Regions from separate parts of the Streptomyces xingningensis genome, predicted to be linked through region 2. Evidence: riboswitches for the same ligand, from Rfam matches in the RefSeq annotation. Region 2 holds a riboswitch; the other holds the start of a gene.
What was found. A riboswitch is a leader RNA that binds a small molecule or an ion and turns the genes downstream of it on or off. The one in region 2 is predicted to bind thiamine pyrophosphate.
Positions count from the first base shown of each region.

Region 1 (3,912 bases), on a different contig from region 2:
CGCCTCCACCGCGTGCCGCATGGCCTCCGCCATCAGCACCGGCTCCTGCGCCCGCGTCACGGCCGAGGCCAGCATCACGGCCGCGCACCCCAGCTCCATCGCCAGGGCCGCGTCGGAGGCGGTGCCCGCCCCGGCGTCCAGGATCACCGGGACGCTCGCCCGCTCCGTGATCAGCTGGAAGTTGTGCGGGTTGCGGATGCCCAGGCCGGAGCCGATCGGCGAGCCCAGCGGCATGATCGCGGCACAGCCCACGTCCTGGAGCTTGCGGGCCAGCACCGGGTCGTCATTGGTGTACGGCAGGACCGTGAAGCCGTCGTCGACCAGGATCTCGGCGGCGTCCAGCAGCTCGATGGGATCGGGCAGCAGGGTGCGCTCGTCCGCGATCACCTCGAGCTTGACCCAGTCGGTGCCGAGCGCCTCACGGGCCAGCCGGGCCGTCAGGACCGCCTCGCCGGCGGTGAAGCAGCCCGCGGTGTTGGGCAGCACGCGCACGCCGTGCTTCTCCAGTACGGACAGCACCGAACCCCGCACACTCGAGTCCAGCCGGCGCATCGCCACCGTGGTCAGCTCGGTGCCCGAGGCCAGCAGCGCCCGCTCCAGCACCTCCAGGCTGGGCGCCCCGCCCGTCCCCAGGATCAGCCGGGAGGTGAAGACGGTGTCCGCGATGGTGAGCAAATCGTCTGCCATCTGAGCTGATCAGCCTCCCTGCACCGCGGTGAGAACCTCGATCCGGTCGCCGTCGCCGAGCGCCGTGGACGGCCACTGGGCGCGCGGTACGACGGTCTCGTTGACGGCGGCGGCCACCCCGCCGCGGCCGCCGACGGGCCCGGTGAGCGCGGCCAGCAGGCCGTCCAGGGTCGTCCCGCCGGGGACGGTCCGGTGCTCACCATTGACGGATACCTGCACGGTGCCGGTCATGCGGACTGCTCCTGGAGTGCGGGGCGGGCGGGCGCGAAGCGCAGCGGGGAGAACGGACGGGCCGCCTCCGGCAGCCGTCCGGTGGTCAGCACCTCGGCGAGCACATCCCCGGTCAGCGGGGCGAGCAGCACGCCGTTGCGGTGGTGACCGGTGGCCAGGTGCAGGCCCGGCAGGGCGGTCGGGCCGAGCAGCGGGGCGTTGTCCGGAGAGCCCGGGCGCAGCCCGGCCAGGGTCTCCACCAGCGGCAGCTCGGTGATGCCCGGCACCAGCTCATGCGCGTCGCGCAGCAGCTCATAGACGCCGCCCGCGGTGACGGTGGTGTCCCAGCCCAGCTCCTCGGTGGTCGCGCCGACCACCAGCTCACCGTTCTCGCGCGGCACCAGATAGACCGGGCCGCCGCGCACCACCGCCCGTACCGTCCGGGACAGGAACGGCCGGTACCCGCCGGGCACCCGCAGCCGCAGCAGCTGCCCCTTGACCGGGCGCACCGGCGGCAGGACCTCCTCGGGCAGGCCCGCGAGCCGCCCGCTGAAGCTGCCCGCCGCCAGCACCGTCTGGCCGGACCGGAGCAGCCTGCCGTCGGCGAGCTCCGCGCCCGCGGCCCGGCCGCCGGACAGCAGGGCGCGCACCGCCGCCGAGCGGTGGAAGGCCACCCCGGCCCGCTCGCAGGCGGCCAGCAGGGCCCTCGCCAGCCGCCGGGGATCGGTCTGGTGGTCGCCGTCGACCCGCAGCCCGCCGTGCACTCCGGGTGCCAGCATCGGCTCCAGCCGACGGCACTCACGCCCCGTCAGCCACTGCGCGTCCAGCCCGGACCGCAGCTGGAGGGCGTGCAGTTCGCGCAGCTGGGCCCGGTCGTCGGCGTCCAGCGCGACGGCCAGCGTGCCGCACGCGCGATAGCCGGTGTCCTGTCCGCCGGCCTCCTCCAGCTCGGCGGTGAACTCCGGATAGCGCCGCGCGGAGGCCAGGTTGAGGGCGAGCAGCGCCTGCTCGCCGTGGTGCAGCTCGGTGACGGCGGCCAGCATCCCCGCCGCGACCCGCGTGGCGCCGCTGCCGGGCGCCGGGTCGGCGACCGCGGTGCGCAGCCCGCGCTGGGCCGCGCGCCAGGCCGTGACCAGGCCGATGACCCCGCCGCCGATGACCAGGACGTCATACGTCCCCGACGAGCCGGTGGAATCCCGTGGATCGGAAAGTGGATCGGCAGGCGGATCAGAAGCATGCATGGGCATCCAGCCCCTCCCTTCGCCGGCATGACCCGGATCAGGTTCGTACGGTCGGAGGCCGTCCAGCCTCCCTCTCAGCCCGGTCCGTCCGGGCTCCCGCGAGTGCTTGTTGCAGCGGCCACCCTAGTACGGCCCGCGGACCGGCCGGAAGGCGGCGGGTCCGCCGACGGCGGCCAACCGTCATGACGTTGTGTCAGCTGTGTCGGAGGTCTCGTCACCCGGTGCTCCGAAAGACCTCGGCCGCCGCCATACAGTGATCGGGTGAGTGAGCAGACGAACACCCCCAGTGGCTCTGCCTCCGAGGCCTGGGAGGGCCGGGACACGAGCAGCGCCGCGGCGCACGGCCGCGTCGTCATCGTCGGCGCCGGCATGGCCGGGGTGCAGACCGCCGTCGCCCTGCGCGAACAGGGCTGGCAGGGGGCGGTCACCCTGCTGGGCGCCGAGCCCCACCAGCCCTACGACCGGCCCCCGCTGTCCAAGGCCGTGCTGCTCGGCAAGGCAGAAGGTTCCGCCTTTGAGGTCGACTTCGCCTCCCTCGGCATCGAACTGCAGCTCGGCCGTGAGGTCACCGGCCTGCGCGCCGCCGACCACGAGCTGGACACGGTGCGCGGCACCGTGCCGTATGACGTGCTGGTCGTCGCCACCGGCGCGGAACCTGTCGAACTGCCCGGCAGCGAAGGCGCGCCCGGCGTCCACCTGCTGCGCACCCTGGACGACGCGGAACGGCTGCGCCCGCTGCTGACCGAGCGGCGCGAGGTGGTCGCGGTGGGAGCCGGCTGGATCGGCGCGGAGTTCGCCACCGCCGCCCGCGAGGCGGGGTGCGAGGTGACCGTCGTGGAGGCCGCGGACCGGCCGCTGGCGGGTGCCCTGCCGGCCGAGGTCGCCGCCCACATGGCGGACTGGTACGCGAGCAGCGGCGCCCGGCTGCTCACCGGCGCCCGGGTGGCCGCCATCGAGGCGGGCGCGGTCCTGCTGGCCGACGGCCGGCGGCTGCCCGCCGATGTGGTGGTGGTCGGCATCGGCGCCCGGCCCGCGACCGGCTGGCTGGCCGGCTCGGGCATCGAGCTCGCGGCGGACCGTTCGGTGGTCACCGACAACCGGCTGCGCGCCTCGCTGCCGGACGTCTACGCGGTCGGCGACTGCGCGTCCTTCCCCTCCGCCCGGTACGGCGAGCGGCTGCTGGTGCACCACTGGGACAACGCCCTGCAGGGCCCGCGGACGGTCGCGGCCAACATCGTCCACGGTCCGGCCGAGGGGCCGGTGTACGACCCGGTGCCGTACTTCTGGTCGGAGCAGTTCGGCCGCTTCGTCCAGTACGCGGGACACCACTCGGACGCCGACGAGCTGGTCTGGCGCGGCGATCCGGCCGGTACCGCCTGGACGGTGTGCTGGCTGCGGGCGGGCGTCCTGGTCGCGCTGCTGGCGGTGGGACGCCCCCGGGACCTGGCGCAGGGGCGCAAGCTCATCGAGCGGGGTGCCGCCATCGACCGGGCCAAGGCGGCGGACGCGTCGGTTCCGCTGAAGGCGGCCACCTCCTGAGGCCGCCCCGCCAGGGGTTCGCACCCGGCAGGGTCAACCCGGCTACCGGCTGTCAGTCCCGGATGGCAGGCTTGTCCTCGTGACCGAGATTGACGCAAAGATCGATGGACTCGTCCCCGCCTGGCTCACCCTTCCCGACATCGCCGAGATGCTCGACGTGGAGGTGACGCGCGTGCGGCAGCTGGTCAAGGAGGGCCAGCTGATCGCCGTGCGCCGTGGTGAGAACAAGGCGCTC
Region 1 is NZ_JBDJPF010000002.1:4,981-8,892, forward strand. It holds gene ABCR83_RS01220 (thiazole synthase) at 1-687, opposite strand, end outside; gene thiS (sulfur carrier protein ThiS) at 697-918, opposite strand; gene thiO (glycine oxidase ThiO) at 915-2,138, opposite strand; TPP riboswitch at 2,136-2,248, opposite strand; gene ABCR83_RS01235 (NAD(P)/FAD-dependent oxidoreductase) at 2,400-3,677, shown strand; gene ABCR83_RS01240 (Rv2175c family DNA-binding protein) at 3,757-3,912, shown strand, end outside.
Region 1: another riboswitch for thiamine pyrophosphate. It lies ahead of thiO (glycine oxidase ThiO); the one in region 2 lies ahead of ABCR83_RS10400 (thiamine ABC transporter substrate-binding protein).

Region 2 (3,912 bases):
ACTTCCCCAGCCGGGTCGCTATCCGCTAGCAGCCTGGTCAAGCGGTGTGGGGGCCGCTATCGATAGCGGGTCGGGCTGCTAGTGATAGCGGCCCCCACGGGCCCTCCCTGGGCCGCCTGTGGGCCGTCCGAGGAGGGCCAAGGGCGACCAATGACGACCGCCAACGACGGTCCCGCCCCGCAGCAGGCCCAGGTCACACAGAGCGATCTGCGACACTGGATGGACCATGCCTAAGCCCGGAGAACTCACTTTTGTCGCCCCCCGCGGAGCCAAGAAGCCCCCGCGACACCTTGCCGATCTCAGCCCCGCCGAGCGCCGTGAGGCGGTGGCCGCGATAGGCGAGAAGCCGTTCCGGGCCAAGCAGCTGTCCCAGCACTACTTCGCCCGCTATGCGCACGACCCGGCGGCCTGGACCGACATCCCGGCCGCGGCCCGTGCGAAGCTCGCCGGTGAGCTGCTGCCCGAGCTGATGAGCGTGGTGCGGCACGTCTCGTGCGACGACGACACCACCCGCAAGACCCTCTGGCGGCTGCACGACGGCAAGCTGGTCGAGTCCGTCCTGATGCGCTACCCGGACCGGGTCACCATGTGCATCAGCTCACAGGCGGGCTGCGGCATGAACTGCCCGTTCTGCGCCACCGGCCAGGCAGGCCTGGACCGCAACCTCTCGACGGCCGAGATCGTGCACCAGATCGTCGACGGCATGCGCGCCCTGCGCGACGGCGAGGTGCCGGGAGGGACCGCGCGGCTGTCCAACATCGTCTTCATGGGCATGGGCGAGCCGCTCGCCAACTACCAGCGGGTGGTGGGCGCCATCCGCCGGCTCACCGACCCCGAGCCGGACGGCCTCGGGATCTCCCAGCGCGGCATCACGGTCTCCACGGTGGGCCTCGTCCCCGCGATGCACCGCTTCGCGGACGAGGGTTTCAAGTGCCGTCTGGCGGTCTCGCTGCACGCGCCGGACGACGAGCTGCGCGACACCCTGGTCCCGGTCAACACCCGTTGGAAGGTCCGCGAAGTCCTGGACGCCGCCTGGGAGTACGCGGAGAAGTCCGGCCGCCGGATCTCCATCGAGTACGCCCTGATCCGCGACATCAACGATCAGGCGTGGCGCGGTGACCTGCTCGGCCGCCTCCTCAAGAGCAGGCGGGTGCACGTCAATCTCATCCCGCTCAATCCCACTCCGGGATCCAAGTGGACGGCCTCCCGGCCCGAGGACGAGCGGGCGTTCGTCGCGGCGATCGCCGCGCACGGCGTGCCCGTGACCGTACGGGACACCCGCGGCCAGGAGATCGACGGGGCCTGCGGACAGCTGGCCGCCACCGAGCGCTGATACTGTCCAGCTGCATCACTCGTACAAATGAACAATCCGACAGGGGAGCGCATACAGCGCTGAGAGTGCGGAACGGCCCGCAGACCCTCGGACCTGATCCGGTTAGCACCGGCGTAGGGAGTCAGCTCGACCATGAACACCAATCTCCGGCGTGCCCTGGGCGCGGCCGTCGTCGCCGCGCTGGGCCTGCCGGTGCTCGCCGCCTGCGGGAGCTCCGGCGAATCCGACGGCGGCAAGACCGTCACCCTTGTCTCGCACGACTCCTTCGTGGCCTCGGACGGGGTGCTCAAGGAGTTCACCGAGGAGACCGGCTACACCGTGAAGGTGCTCAAGAGCGGTGACGCGGGCCGGGCCGTCAACCAGGCGATCCTCTCCAAGAGCCACCCGCAGGGCGATGTGTTCTTCGGCGTCGACAACACCCTGCTCTCCCGGGCGCTCGACCACGGCCTCTTCACGCCGTACCAGGCCAAGGGCCTGGACCGGGTCCCCAAGGACCTCCAACTCGATGCCGCCGAGCACCGGGTGACGCCCATCGACACCGGCGACATCTGCGTCAACTACGACCGCGCCTATTTCGCGGACCACAAGCTGGCCCCGCCGCAGACCTTCGACGACCTGGTCCGGCCGGAGTACAAGAACCTCCTGGTCACCGAGAACTCCGCCACCTCCTCCCCGGGCCTGGCCTTCCAGCTCGCCACCATCGCCAAGTACGGCGACGCGGGCTGGCCGGACTACTGGAAGAAGCTCAAGTCCAATGGGGTGGAGGTCGTCGACGGCTGGGAGCAGGCCTACAACGACCGCTTCTCCGGCTCCGCGGCCGGGAAGAAGGCCAAGGGCGACAAGCCGCTGGTGGTCTCCTACGCCTCCAGCCCGCCCGCCGAGGTGCTCGGCCTGAAGCAGCAGCCCACCCAGGCGCCGACCGGCGTCGCGACCGGGACCTGCTTCCGGCAGACCGAGTTCGCCGGGCTGCTGAAGGGCGCCAAGAACACCAAGGGCGGCCAGGCGCTGATCGACTTCCTGCTGGGCAAGAAGTTCCAGGAGGACATGCCGCTGCAGATGTTCGTCAAGCCGGCCGCCCGGGACGCCCGGCTGCCCGAGGTGTTCACCAGGTACGGCGCAAAGGTCGCGAACCCCTGGACACTGGCCCCGGAGAAGATCGCCGAGAACCGTGACCAGTGGGTCAAGGCATGGTCCTCGCTCGTCCTCAAGTGACGCGGGACGGCCGGAAGACGGCGGTGCGGCTCGGCCTGATGGCCGTGCCGCTCGCCTTCTTCGCGGTCTTCTTCGCCTACCCGGTCGCCGCGATCGTCTCGCGGGGGCTCAAGGCGGACGGGCGGTGGCAGCTCGGCCGGATCGGTGAGGTGGTCACCGATCCGCGCATCGGGGACGTCCTGTGGTTCACCACCTGGCAGGCGGCCGCCTCCACCGCGCTGACGCTCGCCCTCGCGCTCCCCGGCGCCTATGTCTTCGCACGCTTCGACTTCCCCGGCAAGCGGCTGTTGCGGGCGGTGGTCACCGTCCCGTTCGTGCTGCCGACCGTCGTCGTCGGCTCGGCCTTCCTGGCACTGCTGGGACGCGGCGGACTGCTGGACGAGACGCTGGGCGTGCGGCTGGACACCACGGTCTGGGCGATCCTGCTCGCCCATGTCTTCTTCAACTACGCCGTGGTGGTACGGACCGTCGGCGGCCTGTGGGCGCAGCTCGACCCACGCCAGGAGGAGGCCGCCCGGGTGCTGGGCGCCGGAAGGTTCGCCGCCTGGCGCCGGGTGACGCTGCCCGCGCTGGCCCCCGCGGTGGCCGCCGCCGCCCTGATGGTCTTCCTGTTCACCTTCACCTCCTTCGGCGTCATCCAGATCCTCGGCGGCCCGCGCTACGCCACCCTGGAGGTGGAGATCTACCAGCAGACCGCGCAGCTGCTCGACCTGCCCACGGCCGCGGTGCTCACGCTGGTGCAGTTCGCGGCGGTGGCCGCGCTCCTCGGGGTGCATGCGTGGACCGTGCGGCGCCGTGAGTCCACGCTGCGGCTGGTCGACGCCGCGCACACCTCCCGCCGCCCGCAGGGCCCGGCGCAGTGGGCGCTGCTCTGGTCGGTGCTGGCCATGGTCGCGCTGCTGCTCCTGTTGCCGCTGGCGGTGCTGGTACTGCGCTCCTTCGACGGACCGGACGGCTATGGCCCGGCCTTCTACCGCGCGCTGGCCTCGGCCGGCGACAACGGCGGCACGTTCGTCGTCGCCCCGCTGGAGGCCATCGGCAATTCGCTGGCCTATGGTCTGGCCGCCACCGTCATCGCGCTGCTGGTCGGCGGCCTCGCCGCGGCGGCGCTCGGCAGACGTGAGGGGCGGCTGGTACGGGGCTTCGACGCGCTGCTGATGCTGCCGCTGGGCACCTCCGCGGTGACCGTCGGCTTCGGCTTCCTGATCGCCCTGGACGAGCCCCCGCTGGACCTGCGGACGTCCTGGATCCTGGTCCCGCTGGCCCAGGCGCTGGTGGGCGTGCCCTTTGTGGTGCGGACCATGCTGCCGGTGCTGCGCGCGGTGGACGCACGGCTGCGGGAGGCGGCCGCGGTGCTCGGGGCCTCG
Region 2 is NZ_JBDJPF010000014.1:69,975-73,886, forward strand. It holds gene rlmN (dual-specificity RNA methyltransferase RlmN) at 227-1,333, shown strand; TPP riboswitch at 1,365-1,470, shown strand; gene ABCR83_RS10400 (thiamine ABC transporter substrate-binding protein) at 1,466-2,545, shown strand; gene ABCR83_RS10405 (ABC transporter permease) at 2,584-3,912, shown strand, end outside.